Regions from separate parts of the Aminobacter sp. DSM 101952 genome, predicted to be linked through region 1. Evidence: predicted binding sites of a transcription regulator. Region 1 holds the regulator's gene; the other holds the start of a gene.

Region 1 (7,418 bases):
CCGCGCCTGGGGTGCCGACGCCATCCTCATCATCATGGCAAGCCTGTCCGACGACGATGCCCGCCGGCTCGAAGACACCGCCTTCGAACTCGGCATGGACGCACTGGTCGAGGTGCACGACGGGCAAGAGACCGAGCGCGCGCTGAAGCTCACGTCGCGCCTGCTCGGCGTCAACAACCGCAACCTCAGGACCTTCGAGGTCAGTCTCACCACGTCCGAACGGCTGGCACCCATGGTGCCGACGGACCGGCTGCTTGTCGGCGAAAGCGGCATCTTCACGCATGACGATTGCCTGCGCCTGGAAAAATCCGGCATCGGCAGCTTCCTCGTCGGCGAAAGCCTGATGCGGCAGGCCGACGTGGCGGCCGCCACGCGGGAGTTGCTCGAAGGCATTCCGCAGACGGCCGGTGCCTGACATGGCCGCCACCCTCACCCACATCGGCGCATCCGGCGAAGCCAATATGGTCGATGTCGGCGACAAGGCCGAGACGACGCGCACGGCCATCGCCGAAGGCTCGATTGCGATGCGTCCCGAAACGCTTGCCCTGATCCTGTCGGGCAATGCCAAGAAGGGCGACGTGCTGGGGACCGCGCGCATTGCCGGCATCATGGCGGCCAAGCGCACGCACGAACTCATCCCGCTCTGCCATCCGCTGCTGTTGACCAAGGTTTCGGTCGAGATCGAGCCCGACGAGGCCCTGCCCGGCCTTCGCGTCACGGCCCTTGCCCGCGTCAGCGGCAAGACCGGCGTCGAAATGGAAGCGCTGACGGCGGCTTCCGTAGCCTGCCTGACCATCTACGACATGGCCAAGGCCGCCGACCGCGGCATGGTGATTTCCGGCATCCGCCTGGTCGAGAAGACCGGCGGCAAGTCGGGCGACTACAAGGCAGGCGAATAGCCATGGCTTTGCTTCCAGTCTCCGAAGCGCTGGCGCGCCTTCTCGACGGCGCTCAACCGAGCGGTTCTGAAACGGTCGGCCTGCGGGAAGCGGCGGGCCGTGTCCTTGCCGCACCCTTGCACGCCTTGCGCACGCAGCCTCCCTTCGCTGCCTCGGCAATGGATGGCTATGCCGTGCGCGCCGACGACATAGCATCGCTGCCGGCAAGGCTGTCGGTCATCGGCGAGGCTCCGGCAGGCAGGCAGTTCACCGGAACGCTGGCGCCAGGCCAGGCGGTGCGCATCTTCACCGGCGCTCCCGTGCCCGAGGGCGCCGACACCGTCGTCATCCAGGAAAACGTGCGCGACCTCGGCAATGGCGAGATCGAGGTCGTGGAGCCGACGGCGCCGGGCCGCAACATCCGCGCCAAGGGCCTGGACTTCCGGCAGGGCGACCTGATCCTCGACGCCGGGCGCGTGCTCGATCCGGCAGGCTTGTCGCTCATTGCCGCGGCCAATCATCCCGAATTGCAGGTCGCCAAGGCGCCGCTGATCGCGATCATCGCCACCGGCGACGAACTTCTGCCGCCCGGCAGCAACCCCGGCCCCGGCCAGATCATTGCCTCCAACGCCTATGGTGTCGCCGCCATCGCCGAATCCGTCGGCGCGCGCGTGCTCGACCTCGGCATCGCACCGGACCGCACCGATGCGATCGCGACCCTCGTCGGCAAGGCGCTCGATGCGCAGGCGGACGTCATCGTCACGCTTGGCGGCGCGTCCGTCGGCGACCACGACCTGGTGCACCGCGTGCTGACCGGGCTCGGCATGGATCTCGATTTCTGGAAGATCGCCATGCGCCCCGGCAAGCCGCTGATGTTCGGCCGCCTCGGCAAGACGCGCTGCATCGGACTGCCCGGAAATCCCGTCGCCAGCCTGATCTGCGCGCACATCTTCCTCAAGCCGCTGCTGGCAACTCTTGGCGGGCGGCCCTATTCGCCTGACATTCGCACTGGCATCCTCGACGCCGCGATGACCGCCAACGACCTGCGCCAGGACTTCGTCCGCGCCCTCGCGCGCGAAACCGCCGACGGCCTTGTGGTGACGCCCTACACCATCCAGGATTCGTCGATGCTGCGCACGCTGGCGGACGCCAACTGCGCGATCATGCGCGCCCCCTTCGCACCGGCTGCCGAACGTGGCAACCCGTGCCGCGTGCTGATGCTGCGCTGAGCATACCCAACCCCCTTCACGAAATATAAACAGTTGCGGAACACAACTGGAACAGATAGTGTTTGTTCTGGGTTTGTTTTTCTTCTGATTCCTCGGGGGTGACCATGCTGACGCGCAAGCAACACGAGCTTCTGCTGTTCATTCATGAGCGGTTGAAGGAAGCGGGCATTCCGCCATCCTTCGACGAAATGAAGGAAGCGCTGGATCTCGCCTCCAAATCCGGCATCCACCGCTTGATCACCGCGCTCGAGGAACGTGGCTTCATCCGCCGCCTGCCCAACCGGGCACGCGCGCTGGAAGTGTTGCGACTGCCCGATTCGATCGCACCCGGCCTCAATGCGGCACGAAAATTCTCGCCGAGCGTCATCGAGGGCAGCCTTGGCCGCAAGCCGGAGCCATCGAGATCGTTCTCGGCCGGCAATGACGACGATGTCGCTGCTGCCGTCACCATCCCGGTCATGGGGCGCATCGCCGCCGGCGTGCCGATCGACGCGATCCAGCACAAGACCCATTCCATTTCGGTGCCGCCGGACATGATCATGGGCGGCGAGCATTATGCCCTCGAGGTCAAGGGCGACTCGATGATCGAGGCCGGCATCTTCGATGGCGATACGGTGGTTATCCGCAGTTCCAACATCGCCAACCCCGGCGAGATCATCGTTGCACTGGTCGACGACGAGGAAGCGACGCTCAAGCGCTTCCGCCGCAAGGGCGCCTCGATCGCTCTGGAAGCCGCCAATCCGGCCTATGAAACCCGCATCTTCGGACCTGACCGGGTCAAGGTTCAGGGCAAGCTCGTCGGGCTGATCCGCCGGTACTAATCCCTGCAGGCAACCTGGCGCGCATGCGCACGGCCTATCGGGCTGGCGATGCCGGTTCTGATGCGCCCGGACGCCTGCTGTCTCGCCGATAGGGCGGCAGTCCCCTCGCCTCGCGCGAGAATGCCCGCTGCACATGCCAGGGTCGGTATGGCGTGGCCACGGCGTGGCGGATCTCGACATCCTGGCGCGCGCCGTCCTGGGCAGGCCTCAAGAATATCGCCGCGCTTCCCAGGCGAGCCAACGCGCGGCTGGTGAGCACGACAACAGCAGCGTTGCCGCACGGATTGCGTGCCGTGGCGTCGTTCACGACGACAAGGTTGGCGATGCCGCAGGCTCGCCTGGCGGCTGCCGCGTTTTCCGCATGGGCCAGGTGCATGCCCGAGGGGTGCTCGATGAGACACAGCCCGTCGGTGCAGGAAAAGGCCGCATCACCGCCGGACCGGCCCGAACCGCCCTGGCCGATGTTCTGCTTCGGGTTTGCAGCGCTTGCCGGGGCGACGCGCGCGGGGCCGATCAGGTCTTCCGACACCAGGGCACGTTTCCAATTGTCGACGGTGAACTGGCTTGGCCGGGTCCGATTGACGGCAAGCTTGCCTTCGCCAACCGGCACGCCCACCAGGCGCGCATCCTCCGAGACGAACGCGTCGGGCGCTTCCGCGTTCATCAGCAGCAGCAGAGCCAGGGTCGCAATCGGCAGCGCCGCCAGTCGCAGCCAGGTCGTCGCCATCGAGCCTATGACCAGCGCCAAGGTGACGAGGACGACCGAATGGGTCGACATCAGCCCGACCGCATCGACGGGCGAGCGCTCGGAGAACCACGTCGCCAGCGCGATCATGGCCGTCAGGCCGGCCCCCATGGTGTCAAGGAAGATGCCGTCGAGGCGCAACGGCATGAACAGGCCGGCGAGCACGGCAAACGGCATGACCAGCACCGAGACGATCGGCATCACCGCCAGGTTGGCGACAAGGCTGAGCGGCGAGATGCGCTGGAAATGCCAGGCGCCGAAGACGCTGGTGGCAAGCCCGGCGATCAGCGACGTCGCGACGAGCCCGGCCGCAACGGTCGCCAGCCAGCGCCACAGCTTGGACGGCAACGACCGCTGGACGACGGGCTGCGCCTGTTGCTCGCGCCGGTCGGACCACCAGGCATAGGCACCGACAAGTGCCGCTGTCGCTGCAAACGACATCTGGAAGCTCGGTCCAACCACCTCGTGCGGCGAAATCACGATGACGACGATGGCCGAGATCGCCAGATTGCGCATGGTCAAGGCAGCCCGGTCGAACAGCACGGCCGTCAGCATCACGGCCAGCATGATGAAGCTGCGCTGCGCGGCGACCTCGGCCCCCGAAATGAACAGATAGCCCCCTGTCGCGGCCAATGCGGCGCTTGCCGCATATTTCTTCACCGGACGACGCGACGCGAACGCCGGAAAGGCGGCAAAGGCCAGCCGCGTCAGCAGCATCACCGTCCCGGCGACCATCGCCATGTGCAGGCCCGAGATCGAAATGATGTGGTAGAGCCCGGTGCGCCGCAGCGCCTCGTTGACGTCTTCCGGGATGCCGCCGCGCACGCCGACGACGAGGGCTGCAGCGATTTCGCCCTCCGCGCCGCCGACGCGATCGCGAATGCGCTGTGCGATGCGGTCGCGCGCATTTGCCACCCAGGCCGCGGCCTGGCTCGTGGCCGGCAACGGGTCGGTGGACGCAACAAGCTCCGGCCCCTTCATGAAGAAGCCGCTGGCGCCGATGCCGTCAAAATAGCTTTCGAAGGAAAAGTCGTAACTTCCCGGCCTTACCGGGCCGGATGGCGGCATCAGCCGGGCATAGCCCGTCACCAGCGAGCCGGCGGTCACGCCATCGGGGAGCTTGCGCGCGGTCAGCCGCACGCGATCCGGCGCATAGCGCAGAACCGGACGCTCCGTCGCCAGGATGTCGAGGGTCAGGCGCTGACGGCCGTTGTCGAGGCTGTCGATCTCGACCACCCGCCCGGTGATGCCTGCCGATATCGTCGCGCCGAGCATCCTGGTCGCCATCCTATCCGTTTCGATCTTGGCCATGGCCATGCCGAGCAGGCAGATGGCCGCGGCGGCGAGCGCGTAGTGGGCCAGCCTGTTCGTACGCATGAGAAAGGCGAGCACGGCCAGGAGCCCGAAAGCCGTGACCAGCGGCGCAAAAGGCGGCTCGGCATGAAAGCTGAAATAGCCAAGCGCGCCGATGGCCAGGAAGACCGGCACGAGCAGGAATGCAGCGCCTCGTTCGAGCTCGGTTTCGATGGCCACCCGCATGGCCCGCGTCGATGAACGAACACTGGCGGCGGCGCCTGACCATGCCGGCAGCCGGGGAAAATAAGGCTGCGGAACCGGCACCACGGCGATTTCCGTGGCTTCCGCGCTGGGTACAGTCGGCCTCACCCATGCCACCGAGGACACGGCCGCCCCTCCCAGCAAGGCGCGCTCGCCGGTCTCGACCACCGGATTGTTACCGGTTTCCCCCTCCCGCACGCGCTCGCCCATCGGGCCTGCCCCTTGCGCCCCAGACCTTCTATGCTACATCAGCGCCACCGAAACGCCATGCGCCGCCGGTCTTCGGCCAAGCGCGCCATGCCTCCGTTGGAAATCGCCATGTCCGTCGTCACCCGCTTCGCCCCCTCGCCCACCGGCTATCTGCATATCGGTGGCGCGCGCACGGCCCTCTTCAACTGGCTCTATTCCCGCCACACCGGCGGCACCATGCTGCTGCGCATCGAAGACACCGACCGCGAGCGTTCGACCGATGCCGCCACCGCGGCAATCCTCGAAGGCCTGACCTGGCTCGGCCTGACCTGGCAGGGCGAGCCGATCTCGCAGTTCGAGCGCGCGCCACGTCACCGCGAAGTCGCCGAAGAGCTTGTCCGCGCGGGCAAGGCCTATCACTGCTACGCCTCGCAGGCCGAACTCGAGGAGATGCGCGAGAAGGCACGCGCCGAGGGCCGCCCGCCCCGCTATGACGGCCGCTGGCGCGACCGCGCCCCATCCGAGGCACCCGAAGGCGTCAAGCCGGTGATCCGCATCAAGGCGCCACGCGAGGGCGAGACGCTGGTGCGCGACCGCGTGCAGGGCGACGTGCGCTTCCCCAACAAGGATCTCGACGATTTCATCATCCTGCGTTCGGACGGCGTGCCGACCTACATGCATGCCGTCGTCGTCGACGACCATGACATGGGCGTCACCCACATCATCCGCGGCGACGACCATCTGACCAACGCCGCGCGCCAGACCGTCATCTACGACGCCATGGGCTGGGACGTGCCCGTCATGGCGCACATCCCGCTGATCCATGGTGCCGATGGCGCCAAGCTGTCCAAGCGCCACGGCGCACTCGGCGTCGATGCCTACCGCGCCATGGGCTACCTGCCCGAGGCGCTGCTCAATTATCTTGCCCGCCTCGGCTGGAGCCATGGCGACGACGAGGTGATGAGCATCGAGGACATGATCGGCTGGTTCGAGATCGAGGACGTCAACAAGGGCGCGGCCCGCTTCGACTTCGCCAAGCTGGAGGCGCTGAACGGCGTCCACATGCGCCAGATGGACGACAACAAGCTGTTCGACATCTTCGTCGCCACCTTGCCCTACCTGCCCGGTGGCGACGCAGTCCTCGGCAAGCTCGATGACAAGCGCAAGGCACAGCTGCTTGCCGCCATGCCCGGCCTCAAGGAGCGCGCCAAGACGCTGATCGAGCTTGCGGACGGCGCGGGCTTCCTGTTTGCCGAGCGTCCCTTGCCGCTCGACGAGAAGGCCGCGGGGCTGCTTGCCGGCCCGGCCAAGGACGTGCTCAAGGGCGCGCATGCCGCACTGGCAGGCGTCAATTCAGACTGGAGCGCCGCTACGGCGGAGGCAGCGATCCGCGAGTATGCCGGGCGCGAAAACGTGAAACTGGGTGCCGTCGCACAGCCTCTGCGTGCAGCCCTGACGGGCAAAAGCACGTCGCCCGGAGTGTTCGATGTGTTGGCCGTTCTGGGGCGCGACGAAAGTCTAGCCCGCATTTCCGATCAAATCGATTAGGTCAGCAGTGCTTTCCTAGTTTTGCATTGAAATGAGGCTTTTGCGGTGCAACATTGCGGCAACAGGTCAATTTGAAAGCAGCGGGGAAGCTGGTGGCTCGGGCATTCCGGGCCTAACGGGTTGCCTTGTTATGAAGATTGCGCCGCCCGTGGCGGCAACTCAGCACTAAGGAGTATGCGATGACTGATTCGACCGCCAAACTGGAGTTCCGCGGCCAGACCCACGAGTTCAAGGTGCGCGCCGGAACGGTCGGACCAGATGTGATCGACATCGCATCGCTCTACGCTACCACCGGCGCCTTCACCTACGATCCCGGCTTCACCTCGACGGCGAGCTGCGAGTCGGAGATCACCTTCATCGATGGCGATGCCGGCATCCTGCTGCACCGCGGCTACCCGATCGACCAGCTCGCCGAGCATGGCGACTTCCTCGAGGTCTGCTACCTGCTGCT
Region 2 (7,418 bases), on a different contig from region 1:
CTACATCACCACCACCCACATCCTCGAACGCATCCATCCGAAGACGCTGGTCGTCAACGACCCGGCCTGGGTGCGCAACAGCCCTGAAAAGATTTTCGTCACCGAATTCGCCGACCTGATGCCGGAAACGCTGATCACCAAGGACCCGGCAGAAGTGACCGCCTTCCGCAAGGAGTTCGGCGACATCATCGTCAAGCCGCTCTACGGCAATGGCGGCGCCGGCATCTTCCACCTGCACGAGGCCGACAGGAACCTGTCGTCGCTGCTCGAAATGTTCGGCCAGATGTTCCGTGAGCCCTACATCGTCCAGCGCTACCTCAAGGACGTGCGCAAGGGCGACAAGCGCATCATCCTGATCGACGGCGAACCCGCCGGCGCCATCAACCGGGTGCCGGCCGAGCATGACGCCCGCTCCAACATGCATGCCGGCGGCCGCGCCGAGAAGACCGAACTCACCACCCGCGAACGCGAAATCTGCGCCCGCATCGGCCCGTCGCTGCGCGAACGCGGCTTCATCCTCGTCGGCATCGACGTCATCGGCGACTACATGACCGAAATCAACGTGACCTCGCCGACCGGCATCCGCGAGGTCAAGAAGTTCGGCGGCGCCGACATCGCCGCACTGTTCTGGGACGCAGTGGAGAAGAAGCGGGCCTGAGCGACCCGCTGGCTTGCTACTCAAACGTGAAGCGAAGTCACTGATACTTCTGTATATTCTTGGAGACGAATCGGCACTGCGTGATACCGCTCGTTCGGCGGTATCACGTTGACTTTTGGCGGTCAATAGCTATATATGTGCCATCACCCACCCACAGCTTGCTGTGGGCTCAAAGGCCGTAAAGGAGGAAACTTCTTAGCGGCCTTTGCTTTTTTAAGGGGTGGAGGGTGACTATGCGTACCATCGTCTACATCGATGGATTCAACCTATATTATAGGATGCTCAAGGATCGCCCGGCTGTGAAGTGGGTGAACCCGCTTCTGCTCGCGGAAAATGTCCTGCAAGCTGGGCATGTCATAACTCGAGTGAACTACTATATTGCGAGGGTTTCGGCGCGTGCTCACGATCCGCAAGCTCCCGCCAGGCAAGCAACCTACCTGAACGCGCTCGCAACAGTCCCCCAGATAGCTGTCCACGAGGGGAGCTTCATGATCACGGAGCCGTGGATGCCGCTTGCCCTTCCTCCTCAGTCGAAGCCGAATGGCTACAACTGGAATATGCCCCCGCCTTCGGTGGTGAAGGTAGTCAAGAGCGAAGAAAAGGGTAGTGACGTAAACCTTGGTTCACATTTGGTGCGTGACGCATTCACCAACGCTTTCGATGTAGCAGTGGTAATTACAAACGATTCCGATCTCGTAGAGCCTATTCGAATTGCAGTGCAGGAGGCAGGTAAAAGAGTAGGCCTCCTAGTGCCGGTGAAATACCCAAACCAAAGCCTGATGGGCGTCGCCTCTTTCTATCTTCGGATTCGGCCTGGTCATTTGGCTCGATCCCAGTTTCCTGCAACAATCAACCTTTCTGATGGAATCTCCATCACCAAGCCAACCAGTTGGGTTTAGCATCAGAGTGCCCGCTTACGTGCTCAGCATGTTCATTGTAGCAGCCTGAGGCCGCCCAACGTCACCAGCGCCATGACCGCGCAATAGGCCGCCAGCGGCCAGGCCGTGTCGCCGCCGAGCATGACGACGACCAGCGTGCCGACGATGCCGACGATCAGGCTCTGGACACAGAAATAGAGCGCGACGGCTGCGCCCGCAGCATTGCCGAACGCTTCGAGCGCGCCGTTGCCGTCACCGAGCCGGCGAAGACGATGCCGACCGAAATCAGCCACATCGGCACGACGAAAGTCCAGAACGACGGTTCGGCGAACAGCTGGCCGAGGGCCAGCAGCGCGGCACCGAAGATCAGCATCGCCATGCCTCGCGCCAGGCTGCCCGCGATGCCCCAGCGCGCGACGAACGATTTGGCGAAGCGCGTGGTGACGATCATCGCCAGCGCCGCCGTGGCAAAGGCCAGGCTGAAACCGAGCTGCGAATAGCCGGCCTTGTCGATGAGCACGCGCGGCGCCGTCGAGAAGAAGACGAAGAACGCGCCCATCGCCGCGCTGAAGCCCAGCGTGTAGACCCAAAAAGCGGGACTCTTCAGGATTTGCCGGAAGGCCGGGCGCGGCTGCGTTGCCCCCTTGGGCCGCGTCTCGTGCCAGCGCGGCAGGGCGTTCAGCGCGGCAGCGAGGGCAAGGATGCCCAGCGCCGTGAAGATCGCCCGCCAGCCGAGGCTTTCGGCGACCAGCGCGCCGGCGATCGGGCCGAGCGCCGGCACGCAGGCCAGCATGGAACTGAACAGGCCATAGATGACGGTACCTTCCGCCCGCTCGGCATAGACGTCGCGCACCGTGGCGAAGGTGGCGACGAGGGCCGCCGACGCGCCCAGCGCCTGGACCACGCGCAGGGCTAAGAAGACCGCCGCAGACGATGTGACGGCGAGCAGGAACGAGGCCATGGCGAACAGCACCGCGCCGCCGAGCAGCACGGGGCGGCGGCCGATGCGGTCGGAGACGGGGCCGAAGACGACCTGGCCGAGGCCGAGCACGATCATGTAGAGGCTCAGCGTCAGCTGGACGATGCCGGGCGTCGTGCCGAGGATGGCAGGCATCTGCGGCACGACGGGCAGGTAGATGTCCATGGCCAGCGAGGCCAGGATGTCGAAGGGCGCCATCAGCAGCAGCGCCGCCGGCAGGGAATGGCCCCAGGTGGAACAGTTTCGATTGGGCATGACAAGGCATCCGCTCAAATGAATTTCATCTGGCGGCGAACTGCTACTTCGCTTGTCTAAGGGATGAGAGGGCAGGGCGCCGCAGCAACGTCTCGGGGTTGTTGCGGCCTATCTGTCTGCGGACTTGGCTGTGCCCATGTTCATGTCGCGACTGCTCGCCTTGATCTCCAGGGCAGCCATATCAGCAGGGTTTGCGCGCAACAAGCCTGTGCGGAGACGGATCGGGCCTCAGGCGGCGCGATGGCCGGGCATGCCGGCCGTATCGCTCGGCTTGAAGATGCGGAAGGTGTTGCGGCCCGCCGCCTTGGCCTGGTAGAGCGCGGTATCGGCCCTGACCAGCAGCTCCGATGACGTGCCGGCCTCGAACAGGGCGATGCCGACGGAGGCGCCGAGCCGGAGCAGCGCACTGCCGTGATCGATCGGCTCGCCGAGCCTTTCGATGATCGCGCGCGCCAGTTCGGACACCGCGGACAGGCCGTGTTGCGGCCCGGTCAGCACGGCGAACTCGTCACCGCCGATGCGCGATACGAGTTCCGCGCCGCAGCAGGCGGCTTCGAGCCGCCGCGCCACCTGCTTGAGACACTCGTCGCCGACCATGTGGCCGAAGGTGTCGTTGATCTGCTTGAAGCCGTCGAGATCGATCAGCAGCAGCGCGCCGACGGCGGGCTTGCCGGCGTCGGACGCAGTCAGTTCCTGCAGGGTCGACTGGAACCGGCCCCGGTTGGCGAGCCCGGTCATGACGTCGAACTCGGCGAGATAGCGCATCCGGTCGGCGAGGATCTTCTCTTCGGTGATGTCCTGCTTGAGACCGAAGATGCGCACGGCGACGCCGTTCTCGCTCTCGACGCAGGCGGTGATGCGGATCCAGCGGCGGTTGCCCTTGACGGTGACGATCTCGGCGTCGAGGCCGAAGCCGGTGCGGTCCTCGATCGCCTTGCTGCGCCTGACATGCAGCTCCGCCGCCGACTCCGGCGCATAACACTTGACGATCTCCCTGCGCTCCAGCACCGAGCCGCGCGGCAGGTCGAAGATGTCGTAGACGACGTCAGTCCAGTCCAGCGCCTGATCGGCGAGGTTGCATTGCCAGACGCCGATGCGGGCGGCGGCCGAGGACCTGTCGAAGATCTTCTGGCTGTGCGCCAGCGAGGCAGCCTGCTGCTCGATCAGCGCAGCCTGCGCCGCGAGCTGCGCCTCGAGGCGCGCGATCCTGGCCGCGCCGCGAAGCGGCTGCCGTCCGACCTTTCGCTTAGACAGCCCCTGGCGCATGGTGAGCGTCGATCGCCTTGTTCGTGTGATGCGCCTTATATTCGCGCGCAAGCATTTAATATTCCCTATCCAGCCGGCACGATCCAGCTGCTTTGCCGGGTCGATTTGTGGCGCTAGCATCGCCGGATATGTTCCCTAAATGTTCTTGCGTTCCCATGCAATCTATGCTTGTCTTGCCCAACTTCTTCCACGACCTGCTCGCGCAGGCGCGGGGAGGCCGGGCGGAGGGGCGGCATGGTTTCGCGCGTGCGCACTGTTGCGTTCCAGGGCATCGAGGCGGTTCCCGTCGACGTGCAGGTGATGGTCGCGCCGGGCAAGGTCGGCATGCAGATCGTCGGCCTGCCCGACAAGGCAGTGGCCGAGAGCCGCGAGCGGGTGCAGGCGGCGCTGCATGCCTCGGGCCTGTCGATGCCGGCCAAGAAGGTCACCGTCAATCTCGCCCCCGCCGACCTGCCCAAGGAGGGCAGCCACTACGACCTGCCCATCGCTCTCGGCCTGATGGCGGCGCTGGGCGCGTTGCCGGGCGACGCGCTCGCAGCCTATGTCGTGCTCGGCGAACTGTCGCTCGACGGCACGATCGCGGCGGTCGCCGGCGCGCTGCCAGCCGCCATCGGCGCCAATGCCGAGGGCAAGGGGCTGATCTGCCCGGCCGCCAGCGGGCCGGAAGCCGCCTGGGCCGGCCCCGAAATCGACATCCTGGCGCCGCGCAGCCTGATTGCGATCGCCAACCATTTCCGCGGCACACAGGTGCTGTCGCGGCCCGAAGCCGGCATCCACGCGCCGGCCACCGGCATCGCCGATCTTGCCGACATCAAGGGCCAGGAAAGCGCCAGGCGGGCGCTCGAAGTGGCGGCCGCCGGCGGCCACAACCTGCTGTTCGTCGGCCCGCCCGGCGCCGGCAAGTCGATGCTGGCGGCGCGCCTGCCCTCCATCCTGCCGCCGCTGTCGCCCAAGGAACTGCTCGAAGTCTCGATGATCGCCTCGGTCGCCGGCGAACTGGCCGAGGGCAAGCTCACCGACCGGCGGCCGTTCCGCGCACCGCACCACTCGGCCTCGATGGCGGCGATGGTCGGCGGCGGCCTGCGGGCGCGGCCGGGCGAAGTGTCGCTCGCCCATCACGGCGTGCTGTTCCTCGATGAGTTCCCCGAGTTTTCGCCGCAGGTGCTCGATTCGCTGCGCCAGCCGCTCGAAACCGGTGAATGCATGATCGCGCGCGTCAACCACCGCATCACCTATCCGGCCCGGATCCAGTTGGTCGCGGCGATGAACCCGTGCCGCTGCGGCATGGCCGGCGAACCCGGCTACCGCTGCCTGCGCGGCACACGCTGCCAGTCCGACTATCAGGCGCGCATCTCCGGTCCGCTGCTCGACCGCATCGACCTGCGCATCGAGGTGCCCTCGGTCTCCGCCACCGACCTGATCCGGACGGCTAGGTCGGAGGCGAGCGCGGATGTCGCGGCGCGTGTCGCCCGGGCCCGCACGATCCAGCGCGAGCGGTTGGATCGCCACGGCGTCACCGGTGCCACCACCAATGCGCAATGCTCTGCCGGCCTGATCGAGGACATCGCCATCCCCGATGCCGCCGGGCTGGCGCTGCTGCGCGATGCCAGCGAAAAGCTCGGCTTTTCCGCCCGCGCCTATCACCGGGTCCTCAAGGTGGCGCGCACGCTCGCCGATCTCGACGCCAGCGAGGCCGTCGGCCGCATCCATCTCGCCGAGGCGATCTCCTACCGCATCGGTTCAGAGCGCATGGCCCAGGCGGCATAGGCAGCGCGGCCGGCAGCGATTTCGGCCCCCGTTTCGTCGTTCATCTAAAAGAACGAGCGGTCCCTGTCACGGGCTGCCTTAACCTGTCCCGGCACCAGGCTGATCGAGAAATAGATACCAGAACAACGCCGGTGCAGCGTCGTTGCCTTCCGTCGCCACGTAGAGCAACCAGTCGATTCCGCCGAGTTGGAAGCCACAGGCTGCATAGAACCTGCAAGCCGGAAGATTGTTGCCCTGCGTTTCTAGGCGAATCCCGAGCAGTTGTTTGTCCCGCACCCAGGCAACCGCCGCATCCATCAGGCGGCGCCCAACGTTGCGGCGGCGAGCGCTGCGATCGACCGCCAGATCCGCGACTGTGGCCAGCCTGTTCCAGGATTTCTTGACCGCGATGAAACCGACAGCCCTTCCATCCAGCAAGGCCACGAACACGGCGCCGTCGGCTCCACTCAAAAGACCGCTGATCGAACGCGCGTCGAAACCGTAAGGCTGCTCAGATGGCTCGTGAGCCTGGACCGCATCCGCGCTGGCCAAGGGTGGCGCCACCTGAAACGAGTAGTCGCGCTCTTCCAATTGCCGCAGCAATTCCGGTGAGCCTGGGACAATGCGGATCTTATGATCCGAGGCGGACAATCCAGATTGCTCCTTCGCCAACGCATCCGCATGCCACGATAGCAGGTGTCTTTACTCGACATCGGCCACGTTGGAACACGCCCGGCTGGATCGCGCAGACAGCGTCGGGTTTGCGACGCCGCGGCTGAAGGGCTTGCCTGACCGGCTACTTGACCGAACCGACCATCGATTCCTGGCCTTCGCGGATCGAAACCCAGCGGCCGGTGTTCTCGCTCGACTGGCGCTTGAGATAGCGATAGCCGGTCTCGTCCCACTGGCGCACGGTGTCCGTCAGGTTGTCGAGCACGAAGTCGCCCTTGGAAGTGCGCACGGTCAGCACGGCGTGGCCCTCGCCGTCGGGCTTGCGCACGACGGTGATCAGCAGGTTCGCCAGCGAGACGCCTTCCTGGCTCAGCGTGCGGCGCTTCTCCAGGACGTAGTCCTCGCAGTCGCCCTCGCCATTGGCCGGATAGGTCCAGACCTCGTCGCGGCCATAGATGTCGATGTCGTTCATCGGCTTGATCGCGGCGTTGGTGGCGACGTTGACCGCCACCATCTTGCGCCACAGGGCACCGGTCATCTGCTCGGGACCGGTGTCGCGCTGCTTGATCGAGCACTCCCTCGGGTTGAGGCGGCAGAAGTCGTAATGGCCGATCGGTTGCGAGGTCAGCCCGCCCGTGACCATCGGCTCTGACGCCGCAAAGGCCGCGCCGGCAGACAAAAAGGCGCCTGCCAACAGCCCAAGAAACACACCGGTACGCCCCGCCGCGCACCGCACGCCTGCTGCGGAAATCATCTGCCCCGCTCGCCCCTTTACATCGTTAACAAAACGTTAAGGTCGAGGGTGGCCCGGAGTCAATCGAAGCTCGCGGCAGATTGCAGACATGGTTACCGCGCGTGATGCGACGCGACTATTGTGCAACAGGATGCATCGCGTCAGCTGGCAAGCGACGAACGGCTTTCGGCACGGCGCACAGCATGGATTCAAGGGCTTAGGCCGTCGCCT

The links. Region 1 encodes LexA, which represses DNA repair genes until DNA is damaged. Its sites were predicted from a motif close to TGTTCNNNNTGTGTTCNG; they were not measured.
Region 2: ASC75_RS24490 (YifB family Mg chelatase-like AAA ATPase) is a predicted target of LexA. The motif match lies at 4,166-4,183, and genes of this name have one in related genera.

What each region holds. Positions count from the first base shown of each region.
Region 1 is NZ_LMCL01000023.1:228,831-236,248, forward strand. Features, by position in the region: gene trpC (indole-3-glycerol phosphate synthase TrpC) at 1-415, shown strand, start outside; gene moaC (cyclic pyranopterin monophosphate synthase MoaC) at 417-899, shown strand; gene glp (gephyrin-like molybdotransferase Glp) at 902-2,107, shown strand; gene lexA (transcriptional repressor LexA) at 2,212-2,928, shown strand; gene ASC75_RS15190 (ComEC/Rec2 family competence protein) at 2,963-5,440, opposite strand; gene gltX (glutamate--tRNA ligase) at 5,543-6,967, shown strand; gene gltA (citrate synthase) at 7,147-7,418, shown strand, end outside.
Region 2 is NZ_LMCL01000035.1:92,359-99,776, reverse strand. Features, by position in the region: gene gshB (glutathione synthase) at 1-658, shown strand, start outside; gene ASC75_RS24505 (NYN domain-containing protein) at 892-1,557, shown strand; partial or broken gene cml (CmlA/FloR family chloramphenicol efflux MFS transporter) at 1,590-2,770, opposite strand; gene ASC75_RS24495 (diguanylate cyclase) at 2,999-4,036, opposite strand; gene ASC75_RS24490 (YifB family Mg chelatase-like AAA ATPase) at 4,271-5,803, shown strand; gene ASC75_RS24485 (GNAT family N-acetyltransferase) at 5,882-6,433, opposite strand; gene ASC75_RS24480 (transglutaminase-like cysteine peptidase) at 6,579-7,208, opposite strand.